DNA from 2 places in the Hominimerdicola intestinalis genome. Region 1 is predicted to be linked to the other one. Evidence: predicted binding sites of a transcription regulator. Region 1 holds the regulator's gene; the other holds the start of a gene.

Region 1 (5,646 bases):
CTTTATCTTATCCGTAAGCTTCGCAGTAACCATTTTAAGCTGATCCTTTTTAAAATCGTCGGAGGACATCTGGAAGCTGTCTATAACGTCCATAGCCGCTTGCTCGATATTTGTCCAGTAGCTGTCAAGCACAGGCTGGAGATCCGAAAAGACCTTATTTGCGGCGTCGTTTATCTTAACAAATTCCTGACGCTTTTTATTCCTTATATCGTCTATTTCGCTTATAGCATTTTCATACTGCTCCATAAACTCGTCGTTCGCCATCATCAGCGCATTTTCCTGCATAACTACCGAGCGGAGTATTTCCGTTCCCGAATTTGTTATCTTATTCGCCAGTATCTGAAGGGCTATAACTCCCCTCTCCTTGGTAAGCATAGTTTCAAGAGCCTTTTCAAACTCAGGGAAATTGCTTTCCTCAAGAAGCTTCGGATCCTCTATTTTTTTAGCCGTAAGCGCCCTTTTAGCGTACAGTCCGATAACTCTCGGAGTTCCGATCTTTCTCTTGTAAACGGCAAACTCACGGCTGTCCTCGCCCATTACCTTTTTCGCCTTATCCATTACATATTTTGTAATGCGGCTTCTTACGGTTTCAACTATCTTATTTTCGTCCTCCTGTGAAAATGTTCCGAAACAGTTCACTACGAAAATAATTCTTCCCACGTCGGACGTAAGCATTTTCTTTTCCAAAAAATCCTTTTCAAACTGAGAGAACGGCGAATTTGCACTGATCACAAATACTGCCGCGTCGATCTTAGGCAGGATAGACAGGGTAACGTTAGTCATCTGCTCGTCGTCGTTAAGACCCGGGGTATCAATTATATCAACATTATTGCGGCAGAAATCCGTATCATAGTAAACTGTCGCTTCCTTAACGGTTTCCGCTCTTTCCTCCGCCTCGCAGGTAAGCTTTGTAACATAGTTTTCAAGCTGATCGATATCGACCCTTTCGCTTGTGCCGTTTTTATATTCTACCTGAACGTAAGGCTCTTCGCTGTATGTAACCCTGTTAAGAGTAGCGGTTGCCGGCAGAACGTCGGCAGGAAGCACCTCCTGCCCCAGAAGTGCGTTAATAAGCGTGGATTTACCCCGCTTAAATTCTCCGACTATTGCAACCTCAAAATGATCGTCGTCAGATTTATCAATAGTTTCCCTTATAGACTGCGCTGTATTAACAAGAGAAATATCCTCGCTCAGCCGCAGCAGCTCCTTTAAATTTCCTGTAAGAGTCCGTACGGTTTCACGGTAGCCGGCGTAACTTCCGTAATCAATCTGCTTATCCATTTCAGACCTCCAAATCCCGAGCGTTAAGAACGGGTTATTTCATTTTGCTGACTAAGTTTTTTTGTTTTTTCAAGCTTTAACCGCTTGTTTACAAGTCGGGTAAAGCTCTCGAAGAGCCTTCGCATAAGCCCTTGCTTAAAGCAACAGAAAACCGAACCTTGCTTTTAAGTTTTAATAGCTTTCCGTACTGCAAACGCTGTTACAGCAGCAGAAAGGTAATATTTTAATACTTATTATTATATCATAATTGTTATTAAATAGTCAACAATTTATACAAAACAATCCGAAAAATTACCCTTTTGCACAAAATGAACCAGTATTATCAATGCACAATGCACAATTCCTGATAAGCTTCGGCTAAAAAAAACTGCCGGACTTTATATCCGACAGTTTTACGAATTATCTCCGAAAGCTCCGCAGATCGGAATAACAATTTCCTCCCCGCAGTTATTTTTATTTATTACGCAGTTTCTTCCATGCTTCTTTCCGTAATAAAGATACTGGTCAGCAATTTTCAGTCCTTCTTCATAAGAAAGATCCTTACCACATTCACAGACGCCTATAGTTATCGTAACCCCGAAGGTATCAGCTCCGCAGCTGAAGCTCATTGCTTCAAGTTCGGAACGGATCTGAGCCGCGACCCTTGTACCGGCCTCTATACCGGTATTGGGGATCACGAAAAGCAGTTCTTCTCCGCCCCATCTGCAAACATATCCCTCAGACGGAACAAGTATACTCATAGCTTCCGAAATTTGTTTTAAAACCATATCGCCGTATGCATGACCGTATGTATCGTTAACTTGTTTAAAATTGTCTATATCTCCCATTGCAATTATATATCTGCTGTCAGCTGCCGCAGCATTTCTCTGTATCTGTTTGAAAAAGTCCATCATCGCACGTCTGTTGAAGAGCCTTGTAAGCGGGTCTATAGTCGCAAGCCTGCTTAAAGTTTCATTTTTCGCTTTCAGCTGATGCTGAGATATCTGTTTTGATATTTTATATATCGCGGCTATGCAGATTATCATAAGAAATGCAAAAAAACTGTTAAATGTATACAGCATTAGCTGCGATGTCTTATCAAAGTCAGGGTAAATAACGTGTGCGTCATCTACCGTATAAAATTTCAGAAGCATAAAAACGGTTACTATTACCGGAGTTATTATATATGGAGTCATTACCCTTTTAAACTCCACGAAAAACGGAACAGGAGCTATACACACAAGAAACATTGCAAAGCCGTAGCCCCAGCCCACATACACCGTTGCCGCAACAGCATGAACCACTATCTCGAACAAAGCTATGCACAGCATAGGCGTTACGTTCTCTACATTGAAAATCAGAAAAGAAAAACCCAGATAAAGCGCCGAACTGAAAAAATTGAAATACATCATTTCGGTAACGCCAATGTATCTAAAATAGAAAATAAAAACTATATGAACTATCAAGCAGCATATATCAGCAAATAAATACACATACTTGGGCGAGATATTGGCAAAACGCGTCGCATCAAATTTTACCGCTGATCTCATAGATCCATCCCCTTCTTAACTGTATTACCATGCTATTGGTTTTACCTGCGCTAATATATGTAATCTTACTAATATATTATACTATAATGCCTATATAGTTACAATAGTAATTGTAGACAAAAATCAAGAAATATTTTGTTAATAATTGCTCAGAACATTTTTACTGTGAAAAATATTTTATTATTATAAAAGGCGGTATTTCTCCGCATTAATAATATAAATATAATTAAATAAACTAAACATTATCTCAGTAAACCAATTAATATAAAATATATATTAATCTGCATTATCAATAATATTAGCTCCATAAGTAAGCGTCAGAAGACTGTCGCCGAGGTGAACGTTTTCAACTACTATATTTTCATATTCGATACTCAGGTCGTAATGCGAAAAGTTCCAGAAGGCTTTAAGTCCAAGACTGACAAGCTTATCTGCTATAGCCTGAGTAGTTGACTTAGGGATACAAAGCACTGCGACCGCAGGAGAATTTTCTTTGCAGAAGCTTTCGATCTCGTCTACATGACGTATTGTAAGGCTTCCCACACTTTTACCTACTATCTCAGGATTAATATCAAAAATACCGATAAGCTTACAGCCTCTTGTTTCAAAATTTATATGCGTCGCAATAGCGCGTCCAAGGTTTCCCGCGCCGATAAGTATTGTTTTAAAGTTTTTATCAACTCCCAGTATCTTGCCTATTTCGCTGTGAAGCTCGTCAACGTGATAGCCGTAGCCCTGCTGTCCGAAGCCGCCGAAGCAGTTAAGATCCTGCCTTATCTGCGAAGCGGTAAGCTTCATAAGCGCAGAAAGCTCTCTTGAAGATATCCTGTCAACACCTTGCTTTTTCAGCTCACCCAGAAACCTGTAATATCTGGGAAGTCTTTTTATAACCGAAGAAGAAATAGAACCGTTTTTTGCCATATCAAAACCACTCCGTAAAAACGCCATAAAAGGACGGATAAAAATCCGCCCCTATATGAATCAGATATTTATGCTTCTCAATAATTATCCTATCAGCCAAGCATAGGCTTTAATCTTTCGTCCACCGCCTTGAGGAAATCCTCAGTATTGACCTTTTTCTTGTTTTCAAGAGTTGAAAGCAGATAAAGATCGCCTGTCATAACGCCGTCCTCGATCGTCCTGACAGTTGCCTTTTCAAGACAATCAGCGAAATTAAAAAGCTCCTCCAAACCGTCCAGCTCGCCCCTCTTTCTCAGAGCGCCTGTCCATGCGAACAATGTTGCTACAGAGTTTGTGGAGGTCTCCTCACCCTTGAGGTGCTTATAGTAATGACGCTGAACAGTTCCGTGAGCCGCCTCATACTCGTAAACGCCGTCAGGTGAAACCAAGACCGAAGTCATCATTGCAAGCGAACCGTAAGCCGTAGCTACCATATCGCTCATTACGTCGCCGTCGTAGTTCTTGCATGCCCAGATATAGCCGCCGTTTGAACGTATAACTCTTGCTACTGCGTCGTCAATAAGCGTATAGAAATACTCTATACCCGCAGCCTCAAACCTTTCCCTGTATTCATTATCGTATATCTCCTGGAAAATATCCTTGAAGGTATGATCGTATTTCTTGGAAATAGTGTCCTTAGTAGCAAACCATACGTCCTGATTTGTATCAAGTGCAAAGTTAAAGCAGGCTCTTGCAAAGGAAGCTATTGAAGAAGACTTGTTGTGCTGACCCTGAATAATTCCGTCGCACTCAAAGCTGTAGATCGTTTCTCTCGTTTCGTTTCCGTTCTTGTCAGTGCATACAAGCTCAGCCTTAGAGCCTTCGGGGCACTTCATTTCAACGTTCTTATAAACGTCACCGTAAGCGTGACGTGCAATAGTAATAGGCTTTGTCCATGTAGGAATATACGGAGTTATCCCCTTAACGAGAATAGGAGTTCTGAAAACAGTGCCGTCCAGCATTGCTCTTATTGTACCGTTAGGAGACTTCCACATTTCCTTGAGGTTATATTCAGGCATTCTTGCGGCATTAGGAGTGATCGTAGCGCACTTTACCGCAACTCCGTATTTTTTCGTAGCATTAGCAGAATCAACCGTTACCTGATCGTTTGTTTCATTTCTGTGAACAAGACCCAAATCATAATATTCGGACTTCAGATCCACATAGGGCAGAATAAGAATATCCTTTATTTCCTGCCAGATAATTCTGGTCATTTCGTCGCCGTCCATTTCGACAAGGGGTGTTTTCATTTGGATTTTTGACATTTTACATTCCTCCTGTTTATTTTAAAATAACTGCTGATGGAGATAAGATCAATAAAAATAAAATGATCCAAGCGCAAAATCCGATAACCTCCACACTTTTGCTTTTACAGACAACCGTTCCCTTTTTAATTCTATAAAGCCTGACAGCCAGCAGTTCCAATTTAGTAAAGCACAGACATATTATTAAAGCCCACAAGCCTAAAAATCCTATCATCATCGCAAACGCTTCATATTTCCAAAAAAGATATATAAAGTATAATATAAAGATAAGAAGATTAATGCCTATTATATTCTTTTCATATTTTCGTCTGCCCGAATCCTTTTTAAAATCGCTTTCTTCAGTAGACCGATGAAGCTTCCGCAACGATCTTTTAACGCAGATATAAAGTATAACAGGAATAGCAAATAAACAAATATTTCCCAAAATAAAGTAAGTAACCATTATACTCTCCATAGCTGCCTGTCAGCTTATATAAATAAACGGAAATGCGATCAGGATAACCACTAAAAATATTATCAGTATAACTGCCGTTACAGCAACAGCAATTATCACAGCCTTACAGCTTACGGAAAACAAAACAGACATTTTACGCCAAAACCTGCTTCCGTTT
Region 2 (5,646 bases), on a different contig from region 1:
CCTGCTGTATGCGCTGATGGGAATCTCAGCTTATCTTATTAAATCTTCTGACTCAGACAGAAAAAAAATAAGATCCGCCCTGTCAATATACATAATACAGCTGTCATTAAATTTTATGTGGAGTATTATATTTTTCAGATTCAGATCTATTGGATCGGCGGCGGCAGTTATCGTTCTTCTGCTGGCCGCAGCAGTATATATGACTTTGCGTTTTTACAGAATAAGACCTTCTGCCGCATACCTGAACCTTCCCTATATTGCATGGATCGCTTTTGCCGTATATCTCAACTTCGGGATACTGTTTTTAAACTGAGCCTGATCTCCCAAAATCAAAAAAGTTAATCAGACGAACCTGTCGGACCCGGATCGGTATATCGCCGAACCGGGTCCTTTTATATATGCCGAAACTTATATATGAATATTGAATATCATCATCGAGATATTAAAGAAAACCAAGGTCGTACAGGTATCTACAATAGTTGTTATAAGCGGAGCAGCCATTATAGCAGGATCAAGCTTCAGCTTTTTTGCCGCCATAGGGAGCATACAGCCTATCAGCTTAGACATTATTACCGTTGATATGATCGCCAGACTTACCGTAACCGCAAGCTTCAGCGGATCTGCATTTGAACCGGAATAAAAATAGGTATAGGTAATATAAATACGTATTCCGTTGACTACCGCAAGAATAACGCTGACGATCAGCGCTATCCTGAACTCTTTGAAAACGACCTTGAAAAAGTCTTTCAGCCTTATCTCTCCCAGCGACATACCTCTGATTATCATAGTCGAAGTCTGAGAGCCGCAGTTTCCTCCTGTTCCCGTAAGCATTGGAATAAACGAAACCAGCAACGGTACAGCCGCAAAAGCCGCTTCGTATTTTGTAATGATTGAACCTGTTATCGTTGCGGACAGCATAAGTATAAGCAGCCACATTATTCTGTTCTTGGCATGGGTTATTACAGGGGTTTTAAAATACGAATCCTCACTGGGCGACATAGCCGCCATACGCGAAAAGTCCTCTGTATTTTCTTCCTGAATAACGTCCATAGCGTCATCGAAGGTCACGATTCCTACAATTCTAAATTCCTTATCCACAACCGGCAGCGCAAGAAAATCATACTTTGCAAACTGCGCCGCAACAAGTTCCTTATCCTCCAACGTATCGACAGTAATAACATTGGTATCCATTATATCCTCGATAAGGTCGCCGTCGTCAGCCGTAAGAATATCCAGCACCGACAAAACGCCTATAAGCCGGCGGTTTTCAGTTACATACAGCGTATATACGGTTTCCTTTACCATTCCTATATGTCGTATCTTCTGAAGAGCCTCGCTTACCGTCATATCCTTATTGAGATAAATATACTCGGTGGTCATGATCGAACCGGCGCTGTCCTTGGGATACTGTAAAATCTGATTGATCTGTTTTCTGGTTTCATTGTCAGCATTTTTTAGGATACGCGAAACAACGTTTGCAGGCATTTCCTCTATAAGATCAACCGTATCGTCGATAAACAGATCGTCGATAACCTCGGCAAGTTCCTTATCTGTAAAGGAATTAATAAGCATCATCTGCATATCGCTGTCCATATACGAAAATACGTCAGCCGCAACATCCTTGGGCAGAAGCCTGAACAAAAGCGGCAGATCCTTTTTATCTACGTCGGAATCGTCGTGAAAATGCTGAAAAATATCGGCGATATCCGCCTCGTTCATATTTAGGAAAATCTCCTTTAGCACCTTGAAATTTCTTTTTTCAAGCAGCTTGATAATTGTGTTGTACATTGTTAAAACCCCCTTTTTGCGCACAAAAAAAGAACGCAAAATCAGCGTGCCAAGCCAACTGTACTATTTTATGTACAGCAGACAGGCGTATAGCTTCACGTCCAGACACAGATCACCCTTTATTCGCTTAAAGTATTAAAGCTAAATAAAAATACAAGCGGGCAAACGCCGCCGTATTCGGGGGGCAATCTTGTTCTGACTGACATCGTCCACTTGTATCTCATCTCCTCAAAAATAAATAGCGTAAAACCGCATTAATAATGATACTACTTTAACGGCGTATTGTCAAGAGAATAAAAGTAAAGAAATTGCACGATCAGGATTTTTTATGTATTTATCATTTGCGGCAAAAATCATTGCATACATATAAATTGACTTTATAAAGACAAGCCGTTTTTATAATGCAAAAGGAATCCCGTATAAAGCGAGATTCCTTTTATAATTAATATTAATCGTAGTCTACAACGTCTATCCACTTCAGGAGGAATTCCTTTTCGGATTCGATTCCCTTATCAAGCTGAGCTGCCGCAACGATAGGCAGCCATGCCTGAACGTATTTCTTTGACGTTCCGCTCTTCATGCAATAGCGGTCTAGATACTTGTCTGCGATCTCGGGTCTGTTCAGACTTAACAGCAGATACGTTTTAGCTACATCGGCAGAAGCGTTGCCCTGTCTTGCAGAACCCCAGTTTATTACATATGTACCCTCATCATTTATAATAATATTTTTCGGCTCAAAGCTGTTATGACACAGCTTTATGTGCTTAGGCATGGAATCAAGTCTGGTAAGAAGCTCATACTTCTTTATCTCGTCGATCTGACCGAGCGACTTTATCTGTCTTGCCATTTTGTCCTTAAGCTTTGAAAGCAGCGGCATATACTGAGCGTGGATCTCGGTCTGTATATCAATAAACTGGTTGAGATATGTATCCATCTTATCGGGATTTTCATTCATAAGCTGCTCAAGCGTTTTTCCCTTGATCCAGTCCATTGAGATCGCCCATTTTCCGTCGATAACTGTGACCTCATGCAGAACCGGCATTTTTATAGCTGAATTTACAAGGGTAGTTTCAACTCTTGCATGCGTCAGCGCAGCGTACAAACATTTTTCCTTATACTCCGGTTTCTTGTATACTCTTATTGCAAGTCCGTCACTTTCGTATACGTCGTAAATATCACTTCCGGCGATAAAATTTTTAAGCTCCATAATTCATTTCTCCTTTTATGAAATAATATTAATTGATACGTTCAAAGCAAAGAAGCTAAATCCTTGGCGTTTTTTGTATAAATTGACGTCTTATATAATTTATTTTCTTTACTGTTTATATTGTACCACATCTTTTAAAAAAGTCAAGTGATTTTCGTAATTTTCACCAATGTTTACTATTGATATATATTGTATTCATTATATATTAATATAAATAGATCTGCACCTCCCATCACAAATTTAAAATGTATAAAGCTTGAAGATTTTCTTTGTGCATTTTGCCGAACACAATTTGTTTATATTACATAAAACAATTTTCATTATTTGTGTATAATGAATAATAATGATGTCAAAAATACTAGAAAAGCTGTAAGAAAAACAGATTGACAAAAAAATAACAAACAGCTATAATATAAATAAGATGAAACGAGCATACTGTTAGTCGGTTTCATCGTTAAACACATTAACGCTAATTTTTATTGGAGGTTTATTTATGGCAAAGAATGAAACACCGGTATTGGTAGACAGCGTAGAAGCTCTTGAGGCAAAGATCGCCGAAGTAAGAGAAGCTCAGAAAATTTTCGCTACCTATACTCAGGAGCAGGTTGATAAGATTTTCAAGGCTGCCGCTATTGCCGCTAACAAAGCAAGAATTCCTCTTGCAAAAATGGCTGTTGAGGAAACAGGCATGGGCGTAGTCGAGGATAAGGTCATCAAAAACAATTATGCCGCTGAATACATTTATAATGCATACAAGAACGTTCAGACCTGCGGAATCATTGAAGAAGATTCGGCGTATGGTACAAAAAAGATCTATGAGCCTATCGGCGTAATTGCCGCAGTTATTCCTACAACCAACCCGACATCTACCGCTATATTTAAGACAATGATCTGTCTTAAAACAAGAAACGGTATTATAATCAGCCCTCACCCGAGAGCTAAGAAGTGCACTATTGAGGCTGCTAAAATCGTACTTGACGCAGCTGTAGAGGCAGGCGCTCCTAAGGGAATTATCGGCTGGATCGACGTTCCGTCCCTTGATCTTACTAATACAGTAATGAAAGAAGCTGACTGCATTCTCGCTACTGGCGGCCCGGGAATGGTTAAGGCTGCATATTCGAGCGGCAAGCCTGCCCTTGGTGTAGGAGCGGGAAATACTCCTGCCGTGATCGACGCTTCTGCTGATATCAAGCTTGCGGTAAGCTCGATTATTCACTCAAAAACTTTTGACAACGGTATGATATGCGCTTCTGAGCAGTCAGTTATTGTTGACAAGTCTATTTACGACGAAGTTAAAAAAGAATTTAAAAACCGCGGCTGCTATATCCTTAATAAGGAAGAAACCGAAAAGGTAAGAAAAACTATTATCATTAACGGCGCACTCAATGCAAAGATAGTAGGACAGTCTGCTCATACTATTGCTAAGCTTGCCGATGTTGAAGTCCCTGAGGACGCTAAGATCCTTATTGGAGAAGTTTCCTCTGTTGAACTTGATGAAGAGTTTGCTCACGAAAAGCTATCCCCTGTTCTTGCTATGTATAAAGCTAAGGATTTTGACGACGCTATTGAAAAGGCCGACAGACTTGTTCAGGACGGCGGTTACGGTCACACCTCCTCGCTTTATGTCAACGCTTCATCTGAAAAGGAAAAGATCAATAAGTTCGGCGCAAGAATGAAAACCTGCCGTATCCTTGTAAATACTCCTTCTTCACACGGCGGTATCGGCGACCTTTATAACTTTAACCTTGCTCCTTCCCTTACTCTCGGATGCGGTTCATGGGGCGGAAATTCCGTTTCAGAGAATGTAGGTATCAAGCATCTTTTGAACGTCAAGACAGTCGCTGAGAGGAGAGAGAATATGCTTTGGTTCAGAGCGCCTGAAAAGGTATACTTCAAGAGGGGCTGCCTCCCTGTTGCACTCGACGAACTTAAAAACGTAATGGGCAAGAAAAAGGCGTTTATCGTTACAGACCAGTTCCTTTACAAGAACGGATATACAAAGCCTATCACAGATAAGCTTGATTCTATGGGCATTGTTCATGAAACATTCTTTGACGTAGCTCCTGACCCGACGCTTGGCTGCGCTCTTGAAGGCGTAAAGGCTATCAGAGCTTTCGAGCCTGATACTATTATCGCTATCGGCGGAGGTTCTGCAATGGACGCCGCTAAGATCATGTGGGTTCTTTACGAGCATCCGGACGCTGACTTCTTCGATATGGCTATGAGATTTATTGATATCCGCAAGAGAGTCTATACATTCCCGAAGATGGGTGAAAAGGCTTACTTTATCGCTATTCCTACTTCCTCCGGTACAGGTTCTGAGGTTACTCCTTTCGCTGTTATTACAGACGAAAAGACCGGAACTAAGTATCCTCTTGCCGACTATGAGCTTATGCCTAATATGGCTATCGTTGATACAGATATGATGATGAGCGCTCCTAAGGGACTTACCTCGGCTTCAGGTATTGACGCTCTTACTCACGCACTTGAGGCTTACGCTTCGGTTATGGCTACCGATTATTCAGATGGTATCGCTATAAGAGCAATGCAGCTTATATTTAAATATCTGCCGGCCGCTTATGAAAACGGACAGACAGACGTTAAGGCTCGTGAGGAAATGGCTACAGCTTCTACAATGGCAGGTATGGCAT

The links. Region 1 encodes Rex, which represses fermentation and respiration genes when NADH is low (regulators of the CRP and FNR family bind a similar motif). Its sites were predicted from a motif close to ATTGTTAANNNNTTAACAAT; they were not measured.
Region 2: a site for Rex is predicted at 3,378-3,397, ahead of adhE (bifunctional acetaldehyde-CoA/alcohol dehydrogenase). Genes of this name have one in related genera too.

Annotation. Positions count from the first base shown of each region.
Region 1 is NZ_BAAHNZ010000003.1:191,907-197,552, forward strand. It holds gene ACYQ0H_RS05110 (dynamin family protein) at 1-1,281, opposite strand, end outside; gene ACYQ0H_RS05115 (GGDEF domain-containing protein) at 1,674-2,810, opposite strand; gene ACYQ0H_RS05120 (redox-sensing transcriptional repressor Rex) at 3,087-3,731, opposite strand; gene ACYQ0H_RS05125 (NADP-dependent isocitrate dehydrogenase) at 3,824-5,035, opposite strand.
Region 2 is NZ_BAAHNZ010000004.1:74,513-80,158, forward strand. It holds gene ACYQ0H_RS05820 (TspO/MBR family protein) at 1-313, shown strand, start outside; gene mgtE (magnesium transporter) at 409-1,788, opposite strand; gene ACYQ0H_RS05830 (phosphotransferase family protein) at 2,237-2,995, opposite strand; gene adhE (bifunctional acetaldehyde-CoA/alcohol dehydrogenase) at 3,489-5,646, shown strand, end outside.